DNA from 4 places in the Halobacillus sp. Marseille-Q1614 genome. Region 1 is predicted to be linked to each of the others. Evidence: riboswitches for the same ligand, from Rfam matches in the RefSeq annotation. Region 1 holds a riboswitch; each other region holds the start of a gene.

The links. A riboswitch is a leader RNA that binds a small molecule or an ion and turns the genes downstream of it on or off. The one in region 1 is predicted to bind cobalamin.
Region 2: linked by a shared signal. The riboswitch ahead of HUS26_RS11300 (cob(I)yrinic acid a,c-diamide adenosyltransferase) and the one ahead of HUS26_RS14520 (ribonucleoside-diphosphate reductase subunit alpha) in region 1 are both predicted to bind cobalamin.
Region 3: linked by a shared signal. The riboswitch ahead of metE (5-methyltetrahydropteroyltriglutamate--homocysteine S-methyltransferase) and the one ahead of HUS26_RS14520 (ribonucleoside-diphosphate reductase subunit alpha) in region 1 are both predicted to bind cobalamin.
Region 4: linked by a shared signal. The riboswitch ahead of HUS26_RS05870 (DUF4430 domain-containing protein) and the one ahead of HUS26_RS14520 (ribonucleoside-diphosphate reductase subunit alpha) in region 1 are both predicted to bind cobalamin.

The regions. Positions count from the first base shown of each region.
Region 1 covers NZ_CADDWH010000001.1:2,906,335-2,914,174, reverse strand. The annotation lists gene HUS26_RS14525 (ribonucleotide-diphosphate reductase subunit beta) at 1-928, opposite strand, end outside; gene HUS26_RS14520 (ribonucleoside-diphosphate reductase subunit alpha) at 941-3,163, opposite strand; cobalamin riboswitch at 3,472-3,646, opposite strand; gene HUS26_RS14515 (class I SAM-dependent methyltransferase) at 3,816-4,562, shown strand; gene HUS26_RS14510 (class I SAM-dependent methyltransferase) at 4,576-5,253, shown strand; gene HUS26_RS14505 (L-cystine transporter) at 5,446-6,840, shown strand; gene HUS26_RS14500 (hypothetical protein) at 6,990-7,514, shown strand; gene HUS26_RS14495 (alpha/beta fold hydrolase) at 7,550-7,840, opposite strand, start outside.
Region 2 covers NZ_CADDWH010000001.1:2,235,802-2,243,641, reverse strand. The annotation lists gene HUS26_RS11335 (phosphoribosylanthranilate isomerase) at 1-58, shown strand, start outside; gene trpB (tryptophan synthase subunit beta) at 39-1,232, shown strand; gene trpA (tryptophan synthase subunit alpha) at 1,234-2,034, shown strand; gene pabA (aminodeoxychorismate/anthranilate synthase component II) at 2,062-2,643, shown strand; gene HUS26_RS11315 (general stress protein) at 2,694-3,035, opposite strand; tRNA gene HUS26_RS11310 (tRNA-Ala) at 3,215-3,287, shown strand; gene HUS26_RS11305 (poly-gamma-glutamate hydrolase family protein) at 3,395-4,126, opposite strand; cobalamin riboswitch at 4,695-4,841, shown strand; gene HUS26_RS11300 (cob(I)yrinic acid a,c-diamide adenosyltransferase) at 4,977-5,516, shown strand; gene HUS26_RS11295 (cobyrinate a,c-diamide synthase) at 5,513-6,883, shown strand; gene HUS26_RS11290 (cobyric acid synthase) at 6,876-7,840, shown strand, end outside.
Region 3 covers NZ_CADDWH010000001.1:2,601,123-2,608,962, forward strand. The annotation lists gene HUS26_RS13025 (response regulator) at 1-1,082, shown strand, start outside; gene HUS26_RS13030 (ABC transporter substrate-binding protein) at 1,101-2,369, shown strand; gene HUS26_RS13035 (glycoside hydrolase family 68 protein) at 2,571-4,043, shown strand; gene HUS26_RS13040 (glycoside hydrolase family 32 protein) at 4,134-5,720, shown strand; SAM riboswitch class I at 5,805-5,917, shown strand; cobalamin riboswitch at 5,979-6,166, shown strand; gene metE (5-methyltetrahydropteroyltriglutamate--homocysteine S-methyltransferase) at 6,309-7,840, shown strand, end outside.
Region 4 covers NZ_CADDWH010000001.1:1,173,392-1,181,231, reverse strand. The annotation lists gene HUS26_RS05900 (type II CAAX endopeptidase family protein) at 1-349, opposite strand, end outside; gene HUS26_RS05895 (ATP-dependent DNA helicase RecQ) at 342-1,835, opposite strand; gene HUS26_RS05890 (helix-turn-helix domain-containing protein) at 1,828-2,880, opposite strand; gene HUS26_RS05885 (ferredoxin) at 3,013-3,261, shown strand; gene HUS26_RS05880 (helix-turn-helix transcriptional regulator) at 3,338-3,604, opposite strand; gene HUS26_RS05875 (ECF transporter S component) at 3,703-4,206, opposite strand; gene HUS26_RS05870 (DUF4430 domain-containing protein) at 4,213-4,608, opposite strand; cobalamin riboswitch at 4,760-4,945, opposite strand; gene HUS26_RS05865 (ATP-binding protein) at 4,992-6,776, opposite strand; gene HUS26_RS05860 (response regulator transcription factor) at 6,776-7,498, opposite strand; gene ccsB (c-type cytochrome biogenesis protein CcsB) at 7,577-7,840, opposite strand, start outside.

The DNA of each region.
Region 1 (7,840 bases):
ATGGATTTTCATTATATTCAGGGTATGGCTTGACTGCGCCAAGGAGCTTACAGCGTTTGTTGGCAATATAGCGGATATAATCTTCTAAGTCTTTAATTGGAATCCCTGGAAAACTGCTGCCGATGATATGGTGAGCCCATTTGATTTCCAGTTCCACGGCTTTTTTAAAGGTTTCTGTCGTAAACTCTTCATATTTCTTACGGTCGAGATCAGGATTTTCGTTTAGCGTTTCTTTAAAAATATGGGCAAATAAATTAACGTGGATCTGCTCATCCCGGTTGATGTAGTTAATCATTGTGCTTGTCGAAACCATTTTCTGATTTCTTGCCAGGTTGTAGAAGAAGGCAAAACCGGCATAAAAGAACAAGCCTTCTAACACGACATCATACACGATGGATTTTAAGAAAGAATCAAGGCTTGGATGATCGGCAAATTCTTCATATCCATCAGTGATAAACTGATTTCTTTCTATTAGAATGTCGTCATGCTTCCAGTACTCAAAAATTTTCTCCTGTTCGCCTTGATCGACAAGAGTGGATAATACATAAGAATAAGACTGGTTATGGACAACCTCTTGAAAAGCAAGCACCTGCATTAATGCCGAGAGGCTCGAATCTGTTAAATAGTCTGCGATTTTGCCGGAGTAATCTGTTTGGATAGAATCTAAGAATGCAAGCAGTCCAATGATCTTTTTAAAAGAGTTCTGTTCTTGCTCAGAAAGAGACGGCCACTGTTTCAAGTCATTGCTCATGTTAATTTCACTTGGTATCCAGAAGTTGGCAAGCATCGTTTTATACATTGGGTATGCCCAGGAATAGCGGGTGTTGTCCCAATTCAGCACATTGGAACTTCTGCCATTGACGATCCCGGTAGATGCGTTTGGCGCGTTATGATCCACGAGCTTTCGTTTGTCTAGTATTTGATCCATATTAATTCCTCCTTACGATGAGCAGCTTTCACATTCGTCAAATTCACCCTGGCTTGAAGTAGAGCGGGTGTAGTAAGTCGTTTTTAACCCTGATTTCCATGCGTCCAGGTGGAGAGTAAGCAGCTCTTTTGCTTTAATGGTGTTTTTTACATACAAGTTAAAAGAAATCGACTGGTCCACATATCGCTGACGTGCAGCATTTTGCTTAATGCTCGTATGCTGATCAATGTCATAAGCTGATTTATAATACCAGTAAGTTTCAGGGCTTAGATCGGGAGCTGTGACTGGAATCTTGAAATCTTTCTTTTCTTCGGAATAGAATTTTTTAAATATAGGGTCAATGCTGGCTGTGCTTCCTGCAATAAGAGACGTACTTGAATTAGGGGCAACGGCCATAAGGTAACCATTGCGGATGCCATCACGATGCACCTTATCCTGAAGCTTAGGCCAGTCAAACTTTCCGTGTTGGTCAAACGCCCGTTTAACAAAAAATTGCCCCGTATCCCAGTCTGATCCTTCAAAGAGCGGGTAGCTGCCTTTTTCTTTTGCCAGCTCGCTGCTGGCTACTATCGTGTAATAGGCAATCTCTTCATAAACCTCATTTGTGTAATCGACAGCCTCACCTGACTCCCAGGCTATTTTTTTCTGTGCTAATAGATGCGCCCATCCAAAAGTTCCTAAGCCAATGCCTCTGTAAGACTGGTTCGTCAGCTGTGCCTGCAGGACAGGGATCGTATTTCGCTCGATGACATTGTCGAGCATTCGTACTTGAATCGAAATGAGTCTTTGCAGCACGTTGGCGGGGACGGCTCTGCCTAGATTAATGCTGGACAGATTGCAGACAACAAATTCGCCGGGAGTCTTTATAGTAATGATTTTTCCATCTTCGACCCGCTGTTCTTCCTGCGTTGTCGGACTCTGGTTTTGGGTGATTTCTGTGCAGAGATTGCTGCAGTAGATCATGCCTTTATGAGAATTTGGGTTCATTCGGTTTACTTCATCACGGTAAAACATGTATGGCGTACCGGTTTCGAGCTGTCCAATCATAATACGCTTCATGATTTCAATGGCGGGAACCTTTTCCTTTGAAAGGCGGTCCTCCTGAATGCATGCTTCATAGCGGTTCCTAAAGGATCCCAAACCCCGCACTTCATCATAAGAGTCCTCTAATGAAAAACCCATGACGGTTCGAACTTCGTGAGGGTCAAATAAATACCAGTTATCACGGTTCTCGACGGCTTCCATGAACAGATCAGGGATAGAGACGCCTGTAAATAGGTCATGAGTCCGCTGGCGCTCATCGCCATTATTCAGCCGGCTATCTAAGAACGGGAAAATATCTTTATGCCATACATCTAAGTAAACCGCTACAGCCCCCTGACGCTGTCCGAGCTGATCAACGCTGACAGCTGTATTGTTAATCTGCTTCATCCAGGGGAGAACTCCGGAGGAAACCCCCTTAAATCCGCGGATATCACTGCCGCGGCTGCGGATTTTTCCTAAGTAAACACCAATTCCTCCACCGTGCTTGCTTAAGTTCGCAATATCTGTGTTGCTGTCGTAAATCGATTGGAGGCTGTCATCCACCGTATCTATAAAGCAGGAGCTCAGCTGCCCATACCGCTTCCCGGCATTGGCCAGAGTCGGGGTGGCCACCGTCATATAGAGGCTGCTCAGCGCCCAATAGGATTCTTTAACTAATTTTAAACGATTGGCTTTTGGTTCATCTGCCATCAGAGTCATGGCGATAATCATAAAACGCTCCTGCGGAAGTTCAAAAACTTGGCCAGACTTAGATTTGGCTAAATAGCGGTCTCCGAGCGTTTTCACCCCAATATAAGTAAACAGTCCGTCCCTCTCTGGTACAAGCGCCTCTTCCAACTCATTTACTTCTGCTTCTGAATAGTAATTGAGAAGGGAAGAAGTATAAATATCTTCCTCCATAAGCTGATTCAGCAATTGATAGAACCCGGTATATGGATGTTCGGTTCCGCGATTTTTCATAGCTTCTTCGTACATTTGCTGCAAATGGATCCGGCTCGCTACATACGTCCAGTCCGGCAATGTTTCACTAATTTCTGCAAGGCATTCCAGCACAAGAGTTTTTGCCTGTTCGTTTCTGTTTCCTGGTAAATTCTTTGATTTTTCAATGATTCGATCCAATTCTAAAGAAGGAAAGGAGGCTTTTTGTGTTTCCAGCCATTCCTGCCAAAAAGTCGTTTGAATTGATTGCATATCACCACTCCTTTGTTTTAAAGCTTTTTATCCATAGGCTTTGTTATTGCGGGCGGGGAAGGAATCTTTCGGCACTCCTGCTTAAAAAACGTGCTCACGGAAGCCCTCAGCGATGTAACGAGCGAGGTGGCCCGAAGGTTCTTCCGCTTAAAAGGGAGCGGATTCCTCCTTTTTATGCTGAAAAAGTTTTTAACAAAGTCTGACCATAAAAAAATCCGCTCAATAAATTGAGCGGATGAAACCATGAAACGGAGGAGGTAAGGCTGCCTGCATTCCATCGTTTCATCTTCTCAATCCCCGAAGAAGTAGAAACTCCTGCGAACGAAGACAGGTCTCCTGACTTACACTCGATCCTACTCCGGCCCTTCCCGTGAATGCACAGTGGGTGATCCGTTTCGCGAGTGATTACAGTTGCGGGGGCAGTTCTGGAATTGTACCAGATTCCCTATTAAGCCTAGTGGCATCTTCTATTCGCGGATACTATATATAGTGTTTTTAAAATCAATAATTAGCTTATATTGTGTTATAAGCATAACGAAGTTTAAAATGAAGTGCAACAATTTTATACAAAAATAAGCAGAAAGAATGTGTTTGAAAATAGAGGGAACGATCGACTTATATCGAAAAGTATAGGGAGAAAGGGAGGACGCTAATGAAGTCAGAAAAGGCATTAACAATTAACAAAAAGTGCTGGGATTCAATTGCTCATCATTTTGACGGTAAAGATGCATTACCTGATTACGGGCCTTACAGCCAGAGTGAAGAAGAGCTTCAGCTGCTTGGAAATATTGATAATACGACGGTGCTTGATATAGGTTGTGGAAGCGGGCATTCTTTGGAGTATGTAAGAAATAAACGCGCGCGTGAAGTATGGGGGGTAGACATTTCTGAATCGCAGATCCAGACGGCCAGGACGCTTCTCCCTTATGAGAACGTATCCTTGCATTGCGGCCCGATGGAAGAAAAGGGCACTATTCCAGAAAATTATTTTGACATCGTTTACTCTATTTATGCTTTAGGGTGGACGATGGATTTGAGAACAACCCTGTCGCTCGTATACTCATACTTAAAAGAGGGAGGGATCTTTGTGTTTAGCTGGGAGCATCCTTTTTATCCGACAGTTGATGTCAAAGAAGGAAGAATTGAAGTAACGCAGGCGTATGAACAGTCTCAACATAGGATTTTTGAAAGCTTTAAAGAAGATGGAATTCAAGCTGTGATGAAACGCAGAACATTGAGTACATATATAAATGAACTCATTCAAGCAGGTTTTACGATTGAAAAGCTTATTGAGGGGAGTGGGAGGTCTGAAGCGGAAGCGTCATACTCGCAGAGATATTATTCTTCCTTTAAAGCGAGTAAAGTACCAGCCACTTTTATAATAAAAGTTCGAAAGTAAGGGGAATGAAAGAATGAAATCTTTTAATTGGCATACAGAAGCAGAAAAACAGTGGGATGAACGGGCGGAATTTTGGAATGCCAACAGCCGCAGCATGTGGGACAAAGGCAGCAGGCAAACGATAATTCCTTTTATGGGACGGTTCATTGATAAAGGAATTACCGTTGCAGATTTGGGCTGCGGCGATGGTTATGGCTCTTTTAAGTTGTATCAGGCTGGATATCATGTGACCGGAGTGGATATTTCAGAAGATATGATTCGGCGTGCGAAAAGTCGAGTTGAGGAAGAAACTCTTCAATTCGTCCAAGGTGATTTAGTGGATCTGCCTTTAGCGAATGAAAGCTTTGATGCTGTTATGGCAGTTAACAGTTTAGAGTGGGTGCAAGTGCCTGATGAAGGCTTAAAAGAGATGAAGCGGGTTTTAAAGCCTGGAGGGAAATTGTGCATAGGTATCCTTGGGCCTACAGCCAAACCAAGAGTAAATAGTTACCGCAGGGTTTACGGAGAAGAAGTTATCTGCAATACCATGATGCCCTGGGAGTTTGAGCAGCTGGCTTTAGAATCAGGCTGGAAGCTGGTAGATGGGCATGGTGTATGGAAGCGGGAAGTTGAAGGGAAAGACCTTTCTGATCTGCCTCAGGAGCTTCAGCAGGCCCTGTCGTTCATGTGGGTGTTCTTATTGGAAAAATAGCTGAATAACCATTTGCAGAATGCGTCATTTTATGGCGCATTTTTTTGTGGCTTTAAAGGATTTTTAACCAACTATTGACATAAATATAGATTAAGTTTGAATTATATGAATGCTGACAAAAATCATCGGAATTATATAGTTTAGTTTTTAAGCAGCATTCATATCATATTGAACTGAAGAAGGGGGATTAGAATGAGTACATTTCTAGTAGTCGTAAACGTTGCAGTTTTACTGGCGCTCATTGGTGTATTAATTAAAATGCAGCAAAAGCACTTTTCGTTCAGTAAACGTGTGTTTGCAGGTCTAGGGTTTGGAATCATTTTAGGTATTTATTTACAGACCGCATTCGGTACAGAATCAGAAATTGTAACTCAAACGACGGACTGGTACAGTCTGGCGGGCAGCGGCTACGTCAAATTGTTGATGATGATCGTCATTCCGCTCGTTATGGTTTCGATCATTCAGGCGATCATTAATTTAGAGAAGGCATCAGAACTCGGACGGATGTCGGCATGGATTATTGGAATTCTTGTGGCGACAGCAATGGTGGCCGGAGTGGTTGGTGTCGGCAGCTCGCTTATGTTTGATTTAAATGCCGATCAGATTGAAGCCGGCCAGGAGGAGCAGGAACGGGGCGCCTATATGGAGGAAAACTTAGGAAGCCTTCAGGATATGAGCACACCTGAAAAAATTCTCGAATTTATTCCGGCCAATCCATTTTTAGATATGACAGGCGACCGGGCTACATCAACGATTGCTGTCGTAATCTTCTCGGCAATTGTTGGTATAGCTGTATTAGGCGTCAGGAGAAAGAATCCTGAGCAGGCAGCCGTATTTACTAAAGGAGTCAACGCGGTTTATGCTGTCGTCATGAGGATTGTTACATTGATCCTTCGTTTGACGCCAATTGGGATTATGGGATTAATGGCCAATACGGTTGCTCAAACAAATGTGGCTGGAATTTTAGAAATGGGTAAATTCGTTTTAGCCTCTTATGTTGCATTGCTTGTCATGTTTATTTTGCATCTCACACTTATCGCATTCAGCGGACTTAACCCATTCACTTATCTGAAAAAAGTATTGCCGGTTCTCGGTTTTGCTTTTACTTCCCGCTCTAGTGCAGGGACAATTCCTTTAAATATTTCAGCTCAGAAAAACAGCCTGGGCGTCGATGAAGGTACCGCCAACATGTCAGCTTCCTTTGGTGCGACGATCGGTCAGAATGGATGTGCCGGAATTTATCCTGCTATGCTTGCGGTTATGATTGCACCGTCTGTCGGTATCGATCCGCTTAGTCCAGGATTTTTAATTCAGTTGATCCTGCTGATTGGCATCAGCTCCTTTGGAGTAGCCGGAGTAGGGGGAGGCGCGACATTTGCAGCTCTCATCGTGTTATCTTCCATGAATCTTCCAGTAGCTTTGGCCGGCCTTTTGATTTCGGTAGAGCCGCTGATTGACATGGGACGTACAGCTTTAAATGTAAACGGTGCGATGACGTCTGGAACGATAACCTCACGCATTCTCGGTAAGTTCAACCGTGAAAAGTTTAACGACGCAAAAGCAGTGGAAAAAGACATTGCTATTTAAATAAAGCTTGAACAGAGTTTCTAAAAGAGCCGGCACTCGACGGCTCTTTTTTATGTTGTCAGTTTATGTAGAACATTGCAGGATTTACTCGTAATTTGGAGAATACATTAAACAAAGAGGTTAACCTAATGAAAAGGGGCATAAATCACATGTATTCGCAAGAGGTAACCAGGCGCGTTCAACAATCCCTCAATCAGCTGGGAAGCAATACGTCTTCCGCCTATATAGAAAATTTAACAAAAGTCCAAGTGATGGACTTATACCTACAGGATTATGGGGAAAAGATTTCACCAGAGAAGATCCGCAGCGTAATCTTAGAAATTTTCGGTATCAACCTTGAAGGAATATCAGCTTTGGAGAAGCTTCGAATTTCTGTATTTTCGAAAGGGCAGTGGATTGCTCAGAAACCTAAGGATTTATTTGTTGTGCATGCAGGAGCAGGGGATATCGATGTAAGAATTTATGCCACGCCCTATTTTAAAAAGTCAGCAGGCTACTCCAAGATACCTGAATCGCTTAGGGAAAAGCTTGAAGGCTTGGGTTACAGCCCTCTAAACGAAAAAGAAGAATATTATTACAGAGATCCTTCCGGCCAGAGTGTCCCTATGGAATTTAAAGACCAGACGATCGCCGCCATTGGAGAAGTCGTCCAGCTTGAATATAAACACATTTAAAAAGAGCATAGGCCAGCAGCCTGTGCTCTTATACATTAGTGAATATTCCATAAAAACTCGGCAACAGCTTCATCTACTCCAGTATGTTCGTGCAGCCCGGAGTGTGTGGCTGAAGGACCGCTGAAAACAAGCTCAGAGAAGTTTTTCCGCGGGACAATTCCTCGCAGTCCAAGGGCGCTTGGTTTTGTTACAACCCCATCCCATTGATCTTCTTCAAGGTCATTCTCATTAATGACACCCGCAATCGAAAGTGCTTGAATATCTTTTTCGAAGTTCTCTTTACTGTTTAACATTGTGACTAGTGCATTGGATTTCACTTGCAGGTC
Region 2 (7,840 bases), 670 kb from region 1:
TTATAAAATCCAATCTATTTTAAAAGAGGTGAACCAGCATGTTGCAAACATTTCCTGATATAAAAGGACGTTACGGAGATTTCGGCGGGAAATATGTTCCGGAAACTCTAATGGGTCCACTGCAAGAATTAGAAGAAGCACTGGATGAAGCGATGAATGATCAAGCTTTTCTTGATGAATACCATCATGTCCTTAAAGAGTATGCTGGACGCCCGACGTCTTTAAGCTATGCCGACCAGCTGACGGAACATTTAGGCGGAGCAAAAATCTATTTAAAACGTGAAGATTTAAACCATACAGGGGCTCATAAACTGAATAATGCAATCGGCCAGGGTCTCCTTGCGAAAAGAATGGGTAAAAAGAAAATTATCGCAGAAACCGGAGCCGGCCAGCACGGTGTAGCATCAGCGACTGTAGCGGCAAAATTCGGCCTTGAATGTAAAGTGTTTATGGGCGAAGAAGATATTCGCAGGCAGGAGCTTAACGTCTTTAGAATGAAACTCTTAGGAGCAGAAGTGGTTTCTGTTTCAAGCGGAAACGGCACGTTAAAGGATGCAACAAATGAAGCCATCCGTTACTGGGTGGCCAATTGTGAAGACCACTTTTATTTAATTGGATCTGTCGTAGGCCCTCACCCGTATCCGCGCATGGTCCGTGACTTTCAGCGTGTGATCGGTGATGAGTCGAAAAAGCAGTTCCTGGAAGTGGAAGACGAGCTTCCTAATCGCATTTATGCCTGCGTAGGCGGCGGCAGTAATGCTATGGGGATTTTCTATCCATTCTTAAGTGATTCACCTGAGCTGATTGGTGTAGAAGCAGCAGGTAAAGGGATTGATACACCAATGCATGCAGCCACGTTAACAAAAGGGACACCTGGAGTCATTCACGGTTCTATGACCTATCTGATGCAGGACATTAATGGTCAGATCACCGAGCCGTATTCGATTTCTGCCGGGTTAGACTACCCAGGTATCGGGCCGGAGCATGCCCACCTTTTTCAGACAAAGCAGGTGCGCTATGAGTCGATTACTGACCAGGAAGCCCTTGATGCTTTAAAACTGTTAACTCAGCAGGAAGGAATCATACCCGCGATTGAGAGTGCCCATGCGTTAGCACAGGCCTTTAAAGAGGTAAAAGACATGCCGAAGGACCAGACGATTTTAATCAATCTTTCCGGACGCGGTGATAAAGATATGGCGACACTTATGGAACACTTTCAGGAGGGAGAATAATATGCTGACACAGACATCATTTCAAGGCAAACTGACAAAAACTAAAGATCTCTTCATCCCGTTTGTGGTAGCCGGCGATCCCACGCCTGAACTAACGATCCAATTTGCACTAAAGCTTCAAAAAGCCGGTGCGGATATCTTAGAGCTGGGTGTTCCTTACTCTGATCCGCTCGCAGACGGTCCAACCATTCAAAGAGCCGCTCAGCGTTCCTTAAAAAACGGCATGTCCTTAACCGCAGCTATTGAATTAGTACCTAAGCTTCGTGAAGCTGGGGTTGAAATTCCGGTCGTTATTTTTACGTATTATAACCCTGTACTGCAGCTCGGTTATGACCGCTTTTTTGAAATGCTTGAGGAAAATGGGGCAGAGGGTGTATTAATCCCTGACCTGCCTTATGAAGAAAGTGAAGAAATCCGCCAGCTGGCAGACGAGAAAGGTGTAGAATTTATTTCACTTGTCGCTCCTAACTCAGATGCACGCATTAAACAGATCGCTGAGCATGCGAAGGGTTTTGTGTATTGCGTATCTTCGTTAGGTGTAACAGGGGAACGAAATGATATGTCTGCAGAAGCTTTATCTTTTATTAAAAAGGTAAAAGAACACAGCCAGGTTCCCGTTGCTGTCGGGTTTGGCATCTCAAAGAACGAGCACGTGAAGCTTGTTCGCGAGCATTCAGACGGTGTGATTATCGGAAGTAAGATTATCCGCTTGATTGAGGATAATCTGGAAGACTTAGAAAAAGGAAATCAAGAAGAGGCACTTGAACGTTTTTATCAAGAGATTCATGAACTTGTGAAGTAAGTGCAGAGTGAGAGGAGCTGAGCCGAGTTGATTTATATGATTGATCATTATGACTCGTTTACCTATAACCTCGTTCAGTACCTGGGTGAACTGGGTGAAGAGGTTGTCGTAAGGCGGAACGATGAAGTGACATTTGCAGAGATAGATGAGCTGAAGCCGGATTTATTGTTTCTTTCCCCGGGTCCTTGCTCGCCGGATGAGACCGGGATTACACTGGAAGTCATCGACCATTACAAAACATCGATTCCTATCTTTGGGGTCTGCCTGGGGCACCAGTCAATCGCACAGGTATTTGGCGGAAAAGTCGTACGAGCCGACAGATTGATGCACGGAAAGAGTTCTGAAATTCACCATGACGGCCGTTCTATTTTCAAAGGTTTAAATAACCCGATGGAAGCGATGCGCTACCATTCCTTGATTGTCGATGTCAAAGACGTGCCGGAATGCTTTGAAATTACCGCTGCGACCGTTGAAGGTGAAATCATGGGGATCCGTCACCTGGATTACCCAATCGAAGGTGTCCAATTTCACCCGGAATCCATTGGAACGAGTGATGGCATGCAGCTGTTAAAGAACTTAATTGAGCAGAAAATAAAAGCTCCGGCATAAATTAAAAAGTCCCTCAGATATTCTCTGGGGGACTTCTGTACTTATAGAATTTAAAATTTTACAGCGTCTTCGTTTCTCACGACCAGCAGGGACTTTCCTTTGTTGAGCTCTTTTTCAATACGCTGTGCCTTTGCCTGGTCAAAGCCGATCTTCTTCATTTTGGAGACCAGCTTATCACTTTTGTTTCTAAATATGTTCTTCGTAGCGGTACCAACTCCAGTAACCCGGACACCAATCTTATTAGCGTCTGTTCTCCGCTTCGTGCGTCTTAAGTGAGAGTTATCGTAGGCAAGAACATAAATATCTTTTTCACTTACTCCGCCTGATTTCAGGGTCTCGATTGATTCACTGAGTGCTTCATCATCATGAAAAATTTTATATTTTGGTTCCATTCGAACATCCTCCTTTATAGTCTGACGGATACCCGATGTAAAAAGGGCTTAAACGAAAAGGAGCCCATCTTGACCATAACCCTACGAAACACCCAGTCACATTAAGGAAATTAGTCATGTAAAAAAGTATTGAAACTTAATGGAAAAGACGCTATAATAATCCTTGTCGGTTCACATATGGGGCATTAGCTCAGCTGGGAGAGCGCTACACTGGCAGTGTAGAGGTCAGCGGTTCGAGCCCGCTATGCTCCACTCTCAAAACCCTTGCCCTGCAAGGGTTTTTCTTATGTGTATACATAGCGGTAAACCATTCAATTTAGTGACTTGTTGACGAATGTAGCAGGAAGCCGCATCTGCATTTATTCATATTCTTTCATTGATGATTGGATAGCTTCTACATATATTTTGAACTCTTCCGTTTGATTGGAGGAGTTGTTGCGAGAGGAAAAGCTGATATCTCCGTTTTTAAAAAATGCTTTTCTCTGTGCTCTTGTAATCTCCAGCTGCACGCCTCGTTCTGTTTTTGTTTTGTTTGTGAAATTGTCAGGGTGATCGCCGTTAAGGTGCTCAGGAGTTACAGCTACTTCAAACCCATTTTCCTCTAAATGCCGACTCACGATTTCCTTCATATCTTTGTCCAGCCCACCGATCATTGTTTTTGGCTCATCTCCGGCTGAACCGTGAATGGAAATATGATATTCAGCATTAGCAACCATCTCTAGAGCCTCCGGTTCATCGAAACGGGTGGATGTGATGTGTAAGTTGCTGAAATTATTCGACTTTAACCTTCCTTTAAATGAGTAAAAGGGATAAGAGGATCCGGCAATTGCCTCGGCTAGTGTAGAGGTCGCTTCTTCAATCCCGCCGCCATGGATCGCACTCACGAGCCATCGTTCATTACCGGCGCTGCTTTTCTCAATCTCCCAATCTTCCCCTTCCTCATATACTTCTCTCAGCTCGTAAAAAGAGCAAAAACGGTTTCCAGAGCAATCGTCCGTGATCGCAGCTGTTATTTCCTCATATAGAGATAAAATCACAAGAACTGAAGCCACTACTGCGACCGCCGTAGACAGTATGAATTTCAAATTCATGATAAAACCTCCTCCTATTAATAGTATCGGCTTGATTTTTAAATAAATGAGTTCATGCAAGAAAAATGGATATAAAGGAGGCCCTTCTCATAATATGGTTCATTCATACAGGTACTGATTGTAATTCATGTAGTGAGCAGTTTTATCGTTCTAGTAAACTGGCATTTAATTATAAACGATCCAAATTAATTCTTCCTTCGTTCAAAAACTGCTGTCTTGCTTTTTGACGTTTTTTCTTCTTCATATCACGACAAGACTGGCAATTTAAAAAGTCTTGTCCTTTACCTATAAAGTGATAAGATGACTTTTTCTTTCTACATGTAGAACATATTTTATCCCTATGGTAATTCAATGTATCCCTTCTTTATTATGGAAGTTTTGTTCATTATAATAGTCTTTATCTCCTTTGTAAAACGGTTAAATATTTTTCGATTTTAATGATGTAATTTAAATGGCTCTATTACTGTCGGTTCAGGGGGCTGAATTCTTTTTCTTTTGTGTTAACAAAAAGTCCTGACAAAAAAATGTCTGGTTTACATTATGTTCGTGTTCGTCTACAATAAGGTTAATTTAATAGCACCAAACAGGTCCTAAAAGGGAAGCTTTTAAGGTAAAAGGGGGAAGTTGGTGAAAGTCCAACAGGGTCCCGCCACTGTAAGCATTCTAAGGTTTTAGAATGTAAGTCAGGATGCCTGCCTGTTTGCTGAGAAAGTTCACCCTTCGAGGAAAGGGGCTTTTAAGTACGTGGAATACCTGTGGTTTATATTCTGCCTATTTAGATAAACACCTTTCCTTTTAGGAAGGTGTTTTTTTATGTTTATATATCGTTATGGATACAGGAGGAGATTCTATGAAAAAGAAACAGGGATTGACACTCGTTTTTACCGGAAATGGTAAAGGAAAGACGACAGCTGCGACGGGGCTTGCTGTCCGCGCATTAGGACATGATCAAACGGTGAAAATGCTGCAATTCATCAAATCACCGAGGCGTCCATATGGGGAAAGAAAATCCCTGCAGAAGCTGGGGGCTGAAATTGTGCAGCTTGGCGAAGGGTTCACCTGGACGAAAACACCGGAAATCCACCGGGCAGCCTTAAAGAAGGCCTGGGCTGTCGCCAAAGAAACGGTCATGTCCGGGGACTATGATGTGGTCATCCTCGATGAACTAAACAATGCCCTTGCGATTGATTCTTTTCCAGTCGATGATGTGCTGCCGCTTGATGAAGTGATTGAACTGATCAACAATAGGCCGGAGCATGTCCATCTTGTGATCACTGGAAGGAACGCTGCGGAAGAGGTGAAGGAAGCGGCTGATCTGGTCTCTGTCATTAATGTTGAAAAGCATTATTATGATGAAGGAATTCCAGCCGTGCGTGGTGTTGAGTTTTGACTTCCCGCCGTCTCGTTCTTGCAGGAGTATCCAGTGGTGTCGGCAAGACAAGCATTACGATCGGCTTGATGGCGGCCTTCATGAAAAAAGGGTTCACGGTCCAGGGCTTCAAATGCGGTCCCGACTACATTGATCCCTCTTATCATACTGCTGTAACCAACCGGCCTTCACGCAACCTGGATAGCTGGATGCTTCCTAAAGAAGTCGTAAAAGAAGTTTATGTCAAGGGCAGTGAGGGGGCGGACATTTCCATTATCGAGGGTGTCATGGGCTTTTATGATGGAAAGTCGCCGACTTCCAATCAAGGATCGACAGCAGAGCTGAGTGTCGTTTTGGATGCACCGACGTTTCTGATTGTCGACTGCTCTGCAATGGCACGAAGCGCTGCTGCCATCGTCAAAGGATTCCAGGTGCTGGATCCTGAGGTTAACATTGCCGGTGTTATCGCTAATAAAGTCGGAAGCAAAGGACATTACGAGCTGATTAAGGAAGCCGTGGAACAGGAATGCGGCATACCAGTCTGTGGCTATCTGTTAAAAAACAAAAACATCGAGATGCCTGAGCGGCACCTCGGGCTGGTGCCTTCGATCGAGCGAGGGGAACTGGATGAGCAGCTGGCGCAGCTGGGGGATGCGGTGGCGGAGACCATCGACGTTGAACGAATTTATCAAATCAGTAAGCGTCCTCCATTGAATGCTGAGCCGTCCTTGTTCCAACGAAAGGCATCGATTGACGTTAAGGTAGCGGTAGCCCGTGATGAAGCCTTTAATTTCTATTACCCGGAAAATCTTGAGCTAATCGAGGCTTATGGAGCAGAAATTCTATACTTCTCTCCCGTAAAGGGAGAAGTGCTTCCTTCTGAAGCAGATGGATTGTATTTGGGCGGCGGCTTTCCGGAACAGTTTGCTGAAAAGCTGGCGGAAAATAATGAGGTGAAGCATTCAATTGCAGAACGAATAGAAAAAGGGATGCCGGTTTTAGCGGAATGCGGCGGACTGATGTATTTATCCGAATCTATCACTACCATCGATGGAAATACTTACCCGATGGCAGGAGTGCTTAAGGGGAAAACGGAGATGCAGGCGAAACTTGCAGCGCTGGGCTACCGGGAGATTTCTGGTCTTGAGAACAACTATTTGTTTAATGATGGAATGGAAGTCCGCGGGCATGAGTTCCATTATTCCACCTTCAAGCCGGCTGTAGAACTGCCTGGTGCATATCGTGTGAGCAGCCGGTTTGGAACAGGAGAAGAAGGGTTTCTTTATAAAAATGTCATTGCTGGTTATACGCATATCCATTTTGCTTCTAACCCACTTGTATTGAAGAACTTTTTGCAGAAATGCAAGGAGGAACAGCGTAATGGTTGATAAAAAGGCAGTTCCCCTCATGGTCCAAGGTACCCATTCCGATGCAGGCAAAAGCATTCTCGTCACCGCTTTGTGCCGGATATTTACCGAGGATGGCTATCAGACGGCACCCTATAAGTCTCAGAATATGGCCTTGAATTCCTACATAACCGTAGACGGAAAAGAGATCGGACGTGCCCAGGGGGTTCAGGTCGAAGCAGCCGGGATTCCGGCTGTTACCGACATGAATCCGATCTTGATCAAGCCGAACCGTGACCTTGATGCCCAGATCGTCATCCATGGAAAACCGGTGTCGAACATGAAAGCCAGTACCTACCGTTCTGATTTTTATGAAACAGCCAAAAGAGTGATCACAGAGTCTTACTTCCGTCTTGCTGGAACTTATGATCGGATTGTTATCGAAGGGGCCGGCAGTCCGGCTGAGGTTAACCTGAACGACCGCGAGCTCGTTAATATGAGCGTAGCCCAAATGGCAGATGCGCCTGTCATCCTGGTCGGGGACATTGATAAAGGCGGGGTGTTCGCCAGTCTGGTAGGGACGCTCCAGCTGCTCGCGGAAGAAGACCGCCCTCGTGTAATTGGTGTGATCATCAATAAATTCCGCGGTGACAAAACGCTTCTTGATCCCGGGCTGGAATGGTTTGAGGAATACACGGGAAAACCGGTGCTCGGGGTCATTCCGTACATAAACGACCTCCATATCGACGCTGAAGATTCTCTAAGCCTGAATCAATATACACGGAATCAGAACAATGACAAATCGATCGACATTGCCGTCATCGAATATCCGAAGATTTCTAATTTCACCGATATCGACCCGTTCCTTATCGAGCCTGATTGTCATATCCGATTTGTCAGGGATGGTGAGGATCTTAGGCAGCCGGATGTGATCATTTTACCTGGCAGTAAAAATACGATCGAGGATCTCATTTTTCTAAAAGAAAGAGGACTGGATCA
Region 3 (7,840 bases), 310 kb from region 1:
ATGATGCAGGCAATGGCCAGGAAGCAAAAGCGATTATTGAAAAAGAAAATCCTGAACTTATCTTTACAGATATCAAAATGCCAGGTATGAGCGGAATAGAGATCATCGAGTGGCTCGATTCCATCTCCTACCCCGGGAAGGTCATTTTTATTACAGGTTATAATGACTATTCATTTATGCGCCAAGCAATAAAGTGCAGCAGCTTCGACTATCTTTTAAAGCCAATTGAACCGGAGCCCTTTAATAAAACGGTCGGCGAAGCGGTAGAAAGCTGGAAAAATGACCAGCAATCCCATCATTCTGATGAAACTGAAGAAGACTTTAAAAAGCTGCGGCTGGATCAATTAATAACCGCTGCCTGTATGGGAGAACCTTTTCAAATAGACGATATTCTCCCCTACCTTCCTGCAGCGGATCATTACGAAGCAGCATTAATTTCTTTTTATCAAATGCATCACCCAGAACCTTATATTGAATCACTGGCAGACAAGCTGATTCAGCAGAAATTAGGGAATGTATTTACCCTGCAAAATGGGCGAAACCTCTGCCTCGTCATTACGATCCCAGATGAATGGTTAACCGTTGAAGAATGGATGAGCCAGGAATTTGATATACCCGTACGTCTAGTAAGTGGTGAGCGGCTGTCTTCATTATCCGATATACCAAGTTCTTATCAATCTCTGCAAACAGCTATCGACAGCCATAACTACCGATCGATTCATAGAGTGGATGACCTAGATGCAGCGAGGCGCATAAAAGACATTGTTTCATATGTGGATGAGTACTACATGGAAGAATTGAGCTTAGAGAAACTATCCAGTCTTTTCTTCTTCAGCCGCGAACATATCTCAAGGAAGTTTAAAAAAGAAACAGGCCTGCCATTGTCTAAATATATAACGAAACTTAGAATTAATCAGGCAAAAATATGGCTGAAAGAAACAGACGAAACGATCTACTCCATCTCATTAATGCTCGGGTATCAGGATGAGAAATACTTCTCCAAACTTTTTAAGAAAGTAGTTAGGCTGACACCATTTGAATACAGAAATAAACAGCAGCCTGACCGCCAGCAGATAACCTAGGGTAAAGAAGGTGACGGAATGAAAAAGGAGATTCTTAACATATGCCTAATTGGAACACTGAGTTTATCTCTTTCCGCATGCCAGAATAAGCCAGAAACTGAAGAAAAACCCGACGTTGAACAGGAAATTACACTAAATGTACGAAATCCGAAGGTGGAGATTGCTTCTCAATTTGAGCAAATGGTTCAGGCTTATGAAAAGGAACATCCCAACGTAAGTATAGAGGTGCATACGGTCGGTGGAGCAATGGATGATTTCTCTGACCTAAAAGCCCAGATGGCTGCTGGCAATGGACCTGACATTTTCACCAATCCCGGGTACGAGAGCGCACGAATCTGGGAGCACTATTTAGAAGATCTTTCCGATCAGCCATGGGTGGATCAAGCCTATGAGGACGCTTTAACACCGATACGTTTTAATGACCAAATCTTTGGTATGCCCATGAATTTGGAAGGATATGGATTTATATATAACAAAGATTTATTCGATCAAGCCGGTATTGATTCATTACCTTCTACGCTTACTGAATTAGAAGCTGCGGCAGAAAAATTACAGCAGGCAGGAATTACTCCGTTTGCTACGGGATATTACGAAGAATGGAAACTGGGCGACCACCTTATGAATATTGCTTTTGCCCAACAGAAAGACACTAAAGCTTTCATCAAAGGCTTAAATGAAGGGAAAACTTCGATCACAAATAATCCGAAGTTTAAGGATCTCCTCCACCTGTTAGATGTAACTTTAGAATACGGAAGCGACGATCCGCTGTCGACTGATTATAGTATGGAAGTAAATACATTTGTTTCCGGGGAAGCTGCGATCATCCTGCAAGGGAACTGGATACAGCCGATGATTGACCAGCGCTCCCCGAATATGAATATTGGAATCATGCCCATCCCCATTAACGATACTACTGAGAATGAATCATTAGTTGTTAACACACCGAGCTATTGGGTGGTCAATAAACAAACCACTGAAGAGAAGAAAAAAGAAGCGAAGAAGTTTTTAAACTGGATGGTTTCATCCGAGCAAGGCCAGCGCTATATGACAAAGCATTTAAAGTTTATTCCTGCTTTTAAGCACATTACACCAGATCATTCAGGTCCACTGGCTGAGCAGACACTAGATTATTATAAAGAAGGCCAAACGATGTCCTCGAACTGGTTTAATTTCCCCGTTGGTGTTAGAGAAGAATTCGGTTCGGCTACACAAAAATATATAAAGAACCAGGTTACCCGTGACCAATTGCTGCAAGAATATCAGAAGTCCTGGGAAGAGGCTCAGTGAGTCCCTTCATCAGGACTTTTTTCTCTTCTCCTCCCCCTTTTAAGTCAAATCAAATATCCTATATATCAATTCAAGACCAAATTCCAATCAATATCGTCCATATCCAACAAATGGAGACACCCCTATAATTAAAATTGTCATATGGCGGAGCTGAACAAACGAAATAAATGCCCCGCAAAAAAAATTATAGGAGGAAAGCATATGAACTTAAGAAAGCTGGCCAAAACAGCAACCTTAGTCACGCTTAGTACAGTAATTTTAGCAGGTGGTGACGGATTACTAGCAAATGCGGCAACAAAAGATTCCAAAGATCACAATGAAGACTACGGAATTTCGCAAATTACTCGTTCAGATGTAAGCAGTATGATTGAGCAGCACGGGAATCCAAATTTTGAAGTACCTAAATTCGATGAATCTACTATCAAAAATATCCCTTCAGCCACTAAAAAAGACGAGAACGGTAATGAAATGAGAATGGATGTATGGGATACATGGCCGCTTCAGAATGCCGATGGAACAGTAGCAGAATATAATGGTTATCACATCCTCTTCGGTTTAGCAGGAGATCCTGATAACCCTAATGACACCTTTATCTATATGTTCTATAAAGATGCAGACGATAAATCTATTGACGACTGGAAGAACGCCGGGCGAGTATTCGACGAAGATGACAAATACAAAGCCAACGATAAATACTTAAAAGACCAATCAGAAGAATGGTCCGGTTCAGCAACCTTCACTTCTGATGGGGAAATTCGTTTATTCTATACAAACCGCACAGAATTTAACACAGAAAAAGAGCTTTACGGAAAACAGACGCTGACAACAGCGCAGGTGAACGTTTCTGAACCAAAAAACGGCACCCTTAATGTAGACGGTGTAGAAGATCATAAATCTATCTTCGAAGGCGGCGACGGATCCGTTTACCAAAACGTCCAACAAGCTTTCGGCGGCGGTGACATTAACTGGAATGAAAACCATACATTTAGAGATCCTCACTACATCGAGGAAAACGGCCGCAAATACTTAGTGTTTGAAGCAAATACAGGTACTGACTTTGGATATTCTGGAGAAAAATCTCTTTACAACAAAGCATATTACGGAAATAGTGAAGAATACTTCCAGGAAGAGAAAGCTAACTTGCTGGAAAGTCCTAAAAGAGAATTTGCAGAACTAGCGAATGGCGCTATTGGCATTATTGAAATCAATGACGACTACACGCTTAAGAAAGTTATGGATCCATTAGTTGCTTCTAATACCGTAACGGATGAAATTGAACGTCCTAACATTTTCAAGAAAGATGGCAAGTGGTACTTGTTCACAAGTGCCCGCGGTTCGAAGATGACCATTGACGGCATCGATGATGAAGATATTTACCTGTTAGGTTACGTTGCGAATTCCTTAACAGGAGAATTCAAGCCGATGAACAAAACAGGAATTGTCCTGCACCATGACCTTGACCCTTATGATGTAACGTGGAATTACGCGCACTACGCCATTCCTCAAGAAAATAGCGACGAAGTTGTCGTCACAAGTTATATGACAAACAGAGGTTATTTTGAAGAGGAAAAGTCAACTTTCGCCCCAAGCTTTAAGTTAGAGCTTAATAATAAGAAATCTTCTGTCGTAGAAGACAGCATTCTAGAACAAGGACAAATTGTTGACGAAGAATAGGAATTAGTTTGAAAAGGAAATGCCAATGATGAATTGGCATTTCCTTTTTTAAAATAGTGATAAATATAAAAGAAGAGGTGAATAGACAACATGAAGAAAAAATTAACAAAGAAATCACTTCTTTGGACATTAATTGTCCTCTCCTCTCTCTTTCTTTTAACCCTCGGGGTATTATGGATCAACCAGCCAGAAGAACAGGAAGAGGAACCAAGCATTGATAAGACGCACCGTGCCGATTACCATTTCACTGCACCGGACCATTGGAAAAATGACCCGCAGAAACCAATTTATTTAGATGGAAAATATCATTATTATTACCTATATAACGGAGACTATCCAAGTGGCAATGGAACCGAGTGGCGTCATGCTGTATCCAAGGATTTAATTCACTGGAAAGATGAAGGAGTCGCCATTCCAAAGTATACGAATGAAAACGGTGATCCATGGTCTGGTTCTGTTGTTGTTGATAAAAACAATACAGCAGGATTTGGAGAAGATGCTGTAGTGGCAATCGTTACGCAGCCTTCTGCTAATGGAAAACAGGAGCAATACCTTTGGTACAGTACGGATAAAGGCCAAACGTTCAACTCATATAGTGACGAGCCGGTGATGGCTAACCCTGGCGCGGAAGATTTCAGAGATCCGAAAATCATCTGGGATAAAAACACGGAAAAATGGGTGTTGCTGATGGCGGAAGGCACAAAAATTGGCTTTTACGAGTCTGAGAATCTAAAAGACTGGAACTATACCGGCGGATTTCAAACCGAAGATATTGGATTGGTCGAATGCCCTGACCTTTATATGATGCGGGCAGACGACGGTACTTTGAAGTGGGTCCTAGGGGCAAGCGCCAACGGTAAATCGATTGGTAAACCTAACACCTATGCCTACTGGACCGGTGAATATAATGGACAGGAATTTATCGCCGACAATGAAAATCCAAAGTGGCTGGACTATGGATTTGATTGGTATGGCGGCGTTACCTTTGCCGATGGAACGAGTGAGGATAAGCTAAGCTATCGTTACGCGTTAGCATGGATGAATAATTGGGATTACGCCAATAATACTCCAACGATGAATGAAGGTTTCAATGGCTTGGATTCTATCGTCCGTAAAATTGAATTAAAGAAAAGTGAGGATAATACGTATCACCTCACCTCTCAGCCTAACGAGAACTTAGACAAGTTAACGAAGTCGAAGGATTTTTATGAAAAAATCGAGGTCGATGGAGCAAAAACATTGAAATCGAAAGGGACAGCTTATCAGATTGAAGCCGATGTATCCTGGTCAGAGCTCGAGAACTTAGGTTTACGCCTTCGAGAATCAGACGATCTAACCCGGAATGTCAATGTTGGAATTTCTGCAAAAGGCAGCTACTCTTATGTAAATCGCGGGTCAACAGATCAGCCGGATGATAGCGGAGATTACGTGGAGAGCCAAGCCCCATTTGATGGCATTAAAAAGAATGTCCATTTAAAAATACTAGTAGATAAAACGAGTATTGAAGTATTTATTGATGATGGAAAAGTCGCCCATTCTCAACGAATTTTCCCTCCCCTAGAAGATGAGGGGATTACGCTGTTTTCTGAAGGTGGACAGGCTGTTTTTGAAAATGTAGCGATCAAGCACTTTCAATCGATTCATAAGCAGAACGAACCAGATCAACAGACTCCTTAACGAGGATTCCCTTTCATCAAGGAAAACTAATGTTGACAGCAAAATTTTCCCATGCTAGTATTCTTGTAATCTTAATAATAGAATCTCTTATTTAGAGAGGTGGAGGGACTGGCCCGATGAAACCCGGCAACCTATCAGCTTGTAAAAGTTGATTGAGGTGCTAATTCCAGCAAAGCTAAGGCTTTGAAAAATAAGAGGGGTGTACGTGTATAAACCTCTCACTTCGAGAGGTTTTTTATATACACGGTCCAATAACTTCATATCGTAGATCACTTAGGTGTCGGCTATGGTTAGTCGACTTAAAAGGGAAGCCCGGTGAAAATCCGGCACGGTCCCGCCACTGTAAATGGGAGCATCCTGCAAACATGTCACTAGCTTTACGCTGGGAAGACGCAGAGATGTGAAGATCATAAGTCAGGAGACCTGCCTGTAGATCAGACACTACAACCTACGAGGAATAGGGAGGTGTAACGCAGCAGGACTAGTCTGTCTTCTTAAGACGGACTGCGAACATGCGCTTATATCAATCTCTCTTGTAGACAAGAGGGATTTTTTTATGGTCTAAAAATGAACCCGGGAGGAATTAGAATGGCGAAGGCAATTAGTTCAACAATCGGTTATCCTAGAATCGGTGAAAAGCGGGAATGGAAGAAAACACTCGAACAATATTGGAAAGGCAATTTATCTAAAGATGAATTATTAACCGAAATGGAATCTCTTCGGCTGAATGATATTAAAAAGCAAAAAGCTATCGGAATTGATCTTATTCCTGTTGGTGATTTCAGCTTATATGATCACGTGCTTGATACATCGATCATGTTTGGCTTTATCCCTGAACGCTTTGGGGAGCAAGAAGATAGAGATACGCTGGACAAGTACTTTGATATCGCACGCGGTAATAAAGACGCTGTCGCCTCAGAAATGACAAAATGGTTTGATACTAACTATCACTATATTGTTCCAGAAATTGATGGGGATACGGAGCCGGCACTGACAAAGAACCGCCTGCTTCCCTACTTCCTAGAAGCGAAACAAAAGCTTGGAATCATTGGAAAACCGGTAATTCTTGGACCCATTACATTTTTAAAATTAGCCAAAGGGTTCAAACCGGAAGATTTTAATAAGCTGCTGAACAAACTTGTCCCCCTCTACATACAAGTTATAAAAGAGCTTGAAAGTGCTGGTGCTAAGTGGATTCAAATGGATGAACCTATACTGAATACGACTCTGACAGACGAGGATATTACACGATTTAAAGACGTCTATCATACGATTAATCAGGAACTGAACAGCGTAAAAATCATCCTTCAAACTTATTTTGAAGCCGTAGATGATTATGAAGAAGTCGTTTCCCTTCCAGTAGACGCCATCGGTCTTGATTTTATCCATGACGACGGAGCCAATTTAGCCGCCTTGAAAAAGCATGGCTTCCCTAGTGATAAAATTCTTGCAGCAGGGGTTATTAATGGTCGTAACATTTGGAAAGCAGATATAGACCAAACCTTTACACAGCTTGAAACAATCACTGAAGATATAGATAAAGAGCGGCTCATTATCCAGCCTTCCTGCAGTCTGCTGCATGTACCTGTGACGGTTTCTACAGAAAAGGACTTGGATCCCCTGTTAAAAGACACGCTGTCGTTTGCTGACCAAAAACTAGAAGAAACGCTTGTTTTAACAGATGGTTTAAATAAAGGGAGAAAAACCATTGAAAACAAAATACAAGAGCAGACAAGGAGTATCGAGAAACTATGGAATTCAGCTGACCGAAATAATCAAAGAGTCCAAAAGGAAGTGGAGTTTTGGAAGGAAGTAAACCCTGAACGCAATGCTCCCTTCTCCATTCGTCAAAAGATTCAACAGGATTTTTTCAAGCTTCCTTTATTGCCGACGACAACGATCGGCAGTCTTCCACAGACGACGGAAATTCGCCAGGGACGACTCAAATGGCGAAGAGGCGAATGGTCAGATAACGAGTATGGGGCTTTCATTGAAACGAATATTGCAGAATGGATCGAGCGGCAGGAAGAAATAGGACTTGATGTTCTCATCCATGGGGAATTTGAACGGAATGATATGGTTGAGTTCTTTGGTGAAAAGCTTGACGGCTTCGCTTTCAC
Region 4 (7,840 bases), 1.7 Mb from region 1:
CTTCTTCACAAACGGCCACCCAAAGAGTAAGAAGAAAAGTAGCAGAATAGGACTGGCCTTGAAAAACTTTTTGATTTATTCCGCCGTCATCATAAAAACGTTCAGGCAGAAGAGCGATGAGCAGTAAGTCAACCGCAATGATGATGAGGCCGGGAAGGATGCCATATAGCATCCATTCATTCCATTTCACATGAGTAAATAAGACCAGCCAGTCACGGGTGAACGAATCAAACCAGAACCAGCTTAACAGCAGAGCAATACACAGCAATACGGTTTGTGTGACTGCTAAGTGCCCTGTTATCTCTTTTTTTGTCATCTGCTGGATCATTTCTTCCTGCCGGCTAGCCATTTAAAGGCTCCTGCAGAAAAATAGCCTTAAGCCGAGCAGGCCATTGCTCTTCCTGAAGGGCCGGTTCACGGGAAGACGCAGCTGAAAGATCCTCTATAGAGGCGCCGCAGTAATCACAGCATGGAACTTCCGGGGAATTATAACCTTCCTGAAAAGGGGCGTACAATTTTTCCCGGCGGCACCCGTCGTAATGAATCCAATCGAGCATCTCTTTAAACTTGCGGTTTTTATAATACCAGCGCTCTTTCAGCTGCTCAATAATCATAACTTTTGCTTCTGACTGATCATTGTTACTGATACGATGCTGCTCGAGCTGGTATTTCAAAAAATTCCACTGGGACTCCGACAGTTCGAGTTTCTCTACTAAAGTGTTTTCTTTCAGCTCATTTTCACTCTGTAAATACCGAAACAGATTATTAACGTCTGCTTCTTCCGGCAATTCACTTTGGATCAGCCTAAGCGGCAGATGATGATCAGTCGGGGTGTATAAAACAAGGCTGGCACAATGGAGACCATCTCTTCCGGCCCGGCCTATTTCCTGAATATAGGATTCGAGCTGTGTTGGGAAATGATAGTGAATCACCCTGCGAATATTTGGTTTATCTACACCCATTCCAAAAGCATTTGTGCAGCATACGACATCAAGCTGATCATTCATGAACTGCTGCTGTACAAGCAGCCTGTCCATCGGCTCCATTCCTCCATGGTAAAAGGCGATGCGCTGGTCAAGTCTTTGCTTTAGTTGTTCTGTGACCCCCTCTGCCGTCTGCCGGCTTGAGAAATAAATCATTGTAGGAGAAGTCTGCGCCCTTAATACACGCATAATCCGTTCTAATTTTTCTTCGGGGTCCTCACACTTTTCCACACACAGGCTTATGTTCGGCTTGTCCATTTTGTAAATATGCTCTTTCATAAGAGGAAGCCCCAGCTGATGTTTAATATCTTTTTGCACTTCCGGTGTTGCTGTGGCGCTTAATGCTAAGACAGGAGGATGCCCAAGGTTTTCGGCTGCTTCTCCAATTTTTAAATAATCGGTTCTGAACTCGTGTCCCCACTGGGAGATACAGTGCGCTTCATCAATGACCAGAAGATCAACTTTCAACTGTTTCAATCTCTTTTCCATCCATGGGTTCTGGAGCATCTCAGGTGATAAATAAATCAATGAATAACGATGTAAGTGCTGAAGGGATAAACTGCGCTGCTTAATATCCATTAAACTATTAATAGCGACAGCGTCCTTAAAGCCCTTTGCTTTTAACTGTTTGACTTGATCGACCATTAATGAAATCAGCGGAGAAATAACGATCGTCGTTCCGCTTAAGCATTTTGCAGGTAATTGAAAACAAAGCGACTTGCCGACCCCGGTAGGAAGAATGCCTAACACGTCCCTGCCTGCTAACACATCTTTGATGATCTCGCGCTGCCCTTGACGGAATGAAGAAAAGCCAAAATGTTGATACAGCTTTTTTTCAAGTGACTCACACATGGGACTCATTCCTCTCTTTCTTGTGCTGGCTCTTAGCTACAACGAGTCTTAATTGAAAGTAAGTATAAGAGCCTTCAAGCTCTTCAAACAGCTGCTTCAGTTTGTTGGAACCTAATTTTACCATCACCGATAGAATTTCTTCCTGGGCAGAAGGTTTAACAAATGAGTCGATGGAAAAATCTTCAATAGTCAAAGCTGCTTCTACGAGATGATCTTGAATCGTGCTTTCTTTTAACCGGCGTAAGCGCGCGACTTCCTCTAGGGAATAGCCTTTTTCAAGCCATTGATATGTAACTTGAGCCGATTGAGTAATCAGCCGGCTGTCTTCCAGTCCCTTACGGCAGAGATGAAGTACAGGATACGTTTCCATTTCCTGTTTCGACAAGTGAAATAAGTAGAAAAACACGTGCTTGATATATATATCTACGTCTTGTTCTCGAATATGGTACTGATCCGCAAGCTGTGCTCTCGTTTTCCCTATTCTTCTTCCACCGCTTAATCTTCCGGTAAACAGCTCTGCTTCGAGACTTTCGGTCTTTGATAGAAGATCGGATAATTCTTTAAAAAGCTGATCAAGCATACGGCCTGAATTTTTAAGCTGATAAATGTTTTTAACCCATTGCTGGACTGAAACGTCTTCAATAATCGGGATAAAAGAAAAATCGTTTAGTTTACTCTGTGACAGTGTCTGAATAAGTAGACGGATCCTCTGTTCAAACGTAATTATGTGCCGGTGATGACTCAGACCCGAAAAGTACTGGTTCTGGCCTGAAGCAGACATTTTTAATACTCGTTCTCCTTCTGGTAATAGCTCGGCATAGTCACTCAAGGCAATCCAGCGCTGCTGCTCCATATCTTCCATTACCTTCTGAAATGTCGCTCTTTTCAAGTCAGGATAGATGCCGAAATAACGTTCTAATCTATACACTTTAGCATCCTGAAGACTCTGGGCCGATCGTTTGCCCTGGATGAGGTGATAGATGCCCGAGACGGTTCTTTCTTTATTTATGGATTCGATACAATCGAGAAGAATGTATGTAAACAAAATCAGCCCTCTTTTCTAACATCTAGCATACGTATTGAAAACTTTCGTCTCTCACTTTACAATAAATATGTTAGAGGTTCATTTATTTTGAATCACCACGAGCTTCAAACATAATAAGGGAGGTTTTACTTCTTGCCTAAATACACCATGGTTGATAAGGATACATGTATTGCCTGTGGAGCCTGCGGCGCAGCAGCCCCTGATATATATGATTACGATGATGAAGGTTTAGCTCATGTCGTATTGGATGAGAATAAGGGGATCGAAACAGTCCCTGAATTTCTGGAGGAAGATATGGAAGACGCTCTGGAGGGCTGCCCTACAGACTCTATTAAGATTGCAGAGGAGCCTTTTGACGGAGATCCTTTAAAATTTGAATAGAAGGACAAACCCTCTGTCTCTGGAGGGTTTGTTTTTTTGCAGATGTGATGTTAATTCCGGCTCATCCTGTGATTTATTAACGCGATTCATTAAAAGTAATATTTTTTACAGTTTCATAGGGAGAACCTTGAAGCGCTGAACGCAGAGTGCTGCAGTGATCAAATAAACTGCACACCGCGACCGTCGATGTCCAGCTCAAAAGGCTCCTTTCCTTTTCGACCTGGATAAGAGTTTTTTTGGAAATTCCTATAAGATCCGCCATTTGCCCTTGAGTATAATGGGACTCAACTCGGATAAGCTTTAACTTTTCGGAAACCACCTTATTCAAATCCTTACGATCCATAAGAACCTTCTCCTTTTTCCTCTCTCCTTATTTTATCAGAACCTCCTAATGTTTACTATCTCACCCCATAGAAAAACAGCTGCCTAAAGACAGCTGTTTCAAGTCAGTGCGTGACGTTTTTGGTATTTTGCAAACAGTGCTCCTAAAACAGGAGAAAGTAAACCGATAAAGACAGCATTAGCTACTGCGTGGTTGACGTCCATCGGCAGGCCTGCCAGATAATAGACCCAAAATGGCTGACCGACGGTATACATCGTCACAGATATAATCAATCCATAGAAGAGGCCGCTGAAAAACCCGTATACCGCCAGCCCCCAAACAGGAAGTGAAGGGATATATTTCCCTATCATGCCTGCCATCAATCCGATTACACTCCAGGAAATGATCTGCCATACGCTCCACATTCCCATCCCTAAAATCGTATTTGATAAAAAAGTGACAAGCACAGCCAGGAAGACGGCCGAAAGCGGACCGAGCCAGAACCCGGCGATAATAATAATCGCCGTAACCGGCTGGATGTTCGGCAGGTGGGCCATCGCAATTCTCCCCGCTATAGCAAGTGCCGCAAGCATCGATAACAGCGTAATTCTATAAGTATTCATAATTGATTATTCCCACGCTTGAAAATCAAAGTTAATTTCGTCTCCGTCTTCTACTTCATATTCATTTGCTCCGACCGTAGCATCTTCTCCGTTAATCGTATAGAGCCAGGCCTTTTGCTCCCCCTCTTTCGCCTGAATCCCGTCAATACTATTGATAAACCCTCCTTCTTCTTTAATTTCATAATTATTCTCCATAATTTCCATTAACGTTGTGCCTTCCTCGACCATGTACTCTTCCTCAGAAATTGTTTCTTCCCCTTTATCCTTTGACAGTTCAATTTCTATACCGATCTCTTCTTCATTGCTCTCAGCCTGTTGTTCTGCTTGATCGTTTTCTCCACAACCTGCTAATACACCTGCTGATAATAATAAAACAAACAGCCATCTTGAAACAAAGTTCATGTAAATCCCTCCCAATTTTTAAACGTAGAGAAATAAAAGCATTTTATGTACCAAAAAAGCCTGCTCCCAAGGAGCAGGCTTAAGACAACATTACTAAAAAATAATCATTAGAAAATTTTCAGCCGGCTGCCCAAATGCTCAATCCCCGAAGCTTTGAAACGATAGATGCGGCAGGTCTACTGACTTGTGCGTCACTCTACTCAGGACCTTCCCATAGCATTTAAACAGCTACAGTGGTTTATCCTTTTCGTATACACTAACAGTTGCGAGGACAGTTCTGGATTTCCACCAGATTCCCTTTTATACCTGAAGCGGTACCAGCACCTAACTATTCAGTTCATTATTAGATTACATGAACCCTCTCTATTTATCAATTTATTTTTCTAATCTTCTTTATGGATGGGCAGAAAGACTTCAAAGGATGTCCCTTCACCTGTTTTACTTTGAACCGTAATTCTCCCGTTATGAGCGTCAACAATATTTTTTGCGATCGCTAACCCTAACCCTGTTCCTTTCTTCTCCTTGTTCCTCTTCCGGGATTTGTCGGCTTTATAGAACCGTTCAAAAATAAAAGGCAGGTCCTCTTCAGGAATACCCTGTCCAGAGTCAGAAACACGGATAAGCCATTCTTTCTGCTGCTCATCAAGGTGTACCTCTACGTTTACAGTGCCTTCAGGCTCCGTATGGCGAATCGCATTATCGATCAGGTTGGTTAACACCTGTTCCATCCGGTCCGCATCCATATTTAGCGGTGGAAGTTCCTTATTTCCGGACATTTGTAAATCAACACCTTTTTCCTGGCCAATCCCTTTAAACTTACGGACGATTTTTTGAATAAACATGCTGATGTCTACTTTTTCTAAATTCAGGTTCATATGTCCTGCTTCCATTCTCGCTAAATCAAGAAGCTCGTTAACGAGCCGTCCAATTCTAAGAGATTCATCGTGGATGATTTTTGCCAACTCATTTTTATCTTCCTTAGACTCAGCAATATCATCAACAATGGCCTCACTGTAACCTTGAAGCATTGAAATCGGTGTTCTCAATTCATGGGATACATTGGCGATAAAATCTTCACGCAGTTTATCAAGCCGTCTCTCATCTGTCATATCCCGCAGAACCGCTACCGCTCCACGGACTTTTATGCGATCATAGAGCGGTGTCATAATAATGACCCATGTCCGGCCTTGAGCTGTCACTTCGGTCATTTGCTCCTGCTCGCTTTTAATAACTTCATTAAATATTTCCCTCAGCGGATCTGGAAGCTCCCGCTTCCCTTCCTCTTTGACAGGAAGGGGTACATTATTTTCATAGTCCCAGGAGTACAAATACTGGTCGGCCGGAGGGTTGGAAACTAAAACCTGTCCTTGGCGATTCATCGTTAATACGCCGTCCGCCATTGATCGCAATATTCCTGAGAGCTGTTCTTTTTCATGATTCAGTTCATTAATATGATATTTCAGCTGACGTCCCATTCGGTTAAAGGCCATCGCCAGTTCCCCGATCTCATCATGAGTTAAGATAGGAATTTTTGTATGAAATTCACCTTTTGCAAGTTCCATGGCCCCTTCTCTCATTTTGATTAAAGGGGAGGTTATCCGGGTGGATAAAAAGAAGGCAAATATCGTCGTAAGAATTATTGCGATCCCTGCTCCCAGAAATATAATCTTTGTTGTCTGGTCTGAAGTTTCATCTATAGTTCCCAGCGACTCATAAACGAACACCGCTCCGCCTTGATTTTCAAGAGGCGTTCCGACGACCATCAGCCCCATTCCAGATCCGTCATCGCCTGAAACCTTCATGACATCTTCACGTTCGTCGATGACGCGGGCTAATTCACTGTCATTCATAAACCAGTCGAAATCTTTGTTGGGAAGGTTCTCCCCTTTTGAGACGGAAGTCAGGCTTTCGCCATTTTCATCTGTAATCACAACCTGGTTGGATGGATCTTTTATTAAATCTGTCATTGAAAGGATGAGCTCGTCTTCTTCATACTGAGAGACCACCTCAGAAATTTTGGCGGCCGTCTGCAGCAGATCTCTCTCTGCTTCTAACACGTGGTAGTTCTCGAAGAATTCTAACAGAAGCACCGTTAAAATAAACAGGACAAAACAGACTAAAAACAAAATGGTGAACCATAATTTTCCTACAACACTTCTCCAGAACATCAGTCTCCACTAACCTCAAACTTATATCCGACACCCCACACCGTCACAATCATCCCTGCCGCTTTAGAAGATACTTTACTCAGTTTCTCTCTAAGCCTTTTGACGTGGGTATCTACTGTGCGCAGGTCGCCAAAGAACTCGTACTGCCACACTTCTTTTAACAGCTGCTCACGGTCAAATACTTTATCAGGAGATTGAGCCATATAGTTTAAGAGTTCATACTCTTTTGGAGTAAGAGCGACTTCTTCTCCGTCTGCTGTTACTCGGTGTGCATCATTATCAATTGTCATATGCGGGAACATAAGCACATTTCGTGCGGAAGTGTCCGTCTCAAGAAACTTGGTGGAAGAGGCTCTTCGCAAAAGCGCTTTCACGCGAAGAACGACTTCTCGCGGGCTGAAAGGCTTCACGATATAATCGTCAGTTCCTACTTCAAACCCTTGGACACGGTTTGCTTCTTCCCCTTTGGCCGTAAGCATGATAACTGGAGTGGCTTTTTTTACCCGCAGTTCTTTACACACTTCTATGCCGTCTTTTCCAGGCATCATTAAATCAAGAAGAATCACGTCATAGTCTTCCTGCAGCGCTTTATTTAATGCCTCATTTCCATCCTCTGCTTCTTCGATAATATAATTCTCCCGCTCTAAATACATTCTTATTAAACGACGGATACGTTCTTCGTCATCAACCACTAGAATTTTTGCTTCCTGATTCTCGTTCATGAAATAACCCCCTCTTTTCTATCTCATTATAATAAATGGCAGGAGGGATAAACAAATCCTTCCTGCCAGTTCGTGCTTTTAAGCGTAAGAATGTAATCCTGAAATAATCAGGTTTACCGCTAATAGGTTAAACATTATAATCGCAAATCCGCCAACGGCCAGCCACGCAGATTTGGAGCCCTGCCATCCTCGTGACAGACGCAGGTGTAGATAGGCAGCATAGAAGAAAAACGTGATAAGCGCCCAAACTTCTTTAGGATCCCATCCCCAGAAGCGGTCCCATGCCTGCTGAGCCCATATCATTGCAAATATCAATGCACCCAATGTAAAAATCGGAAAACC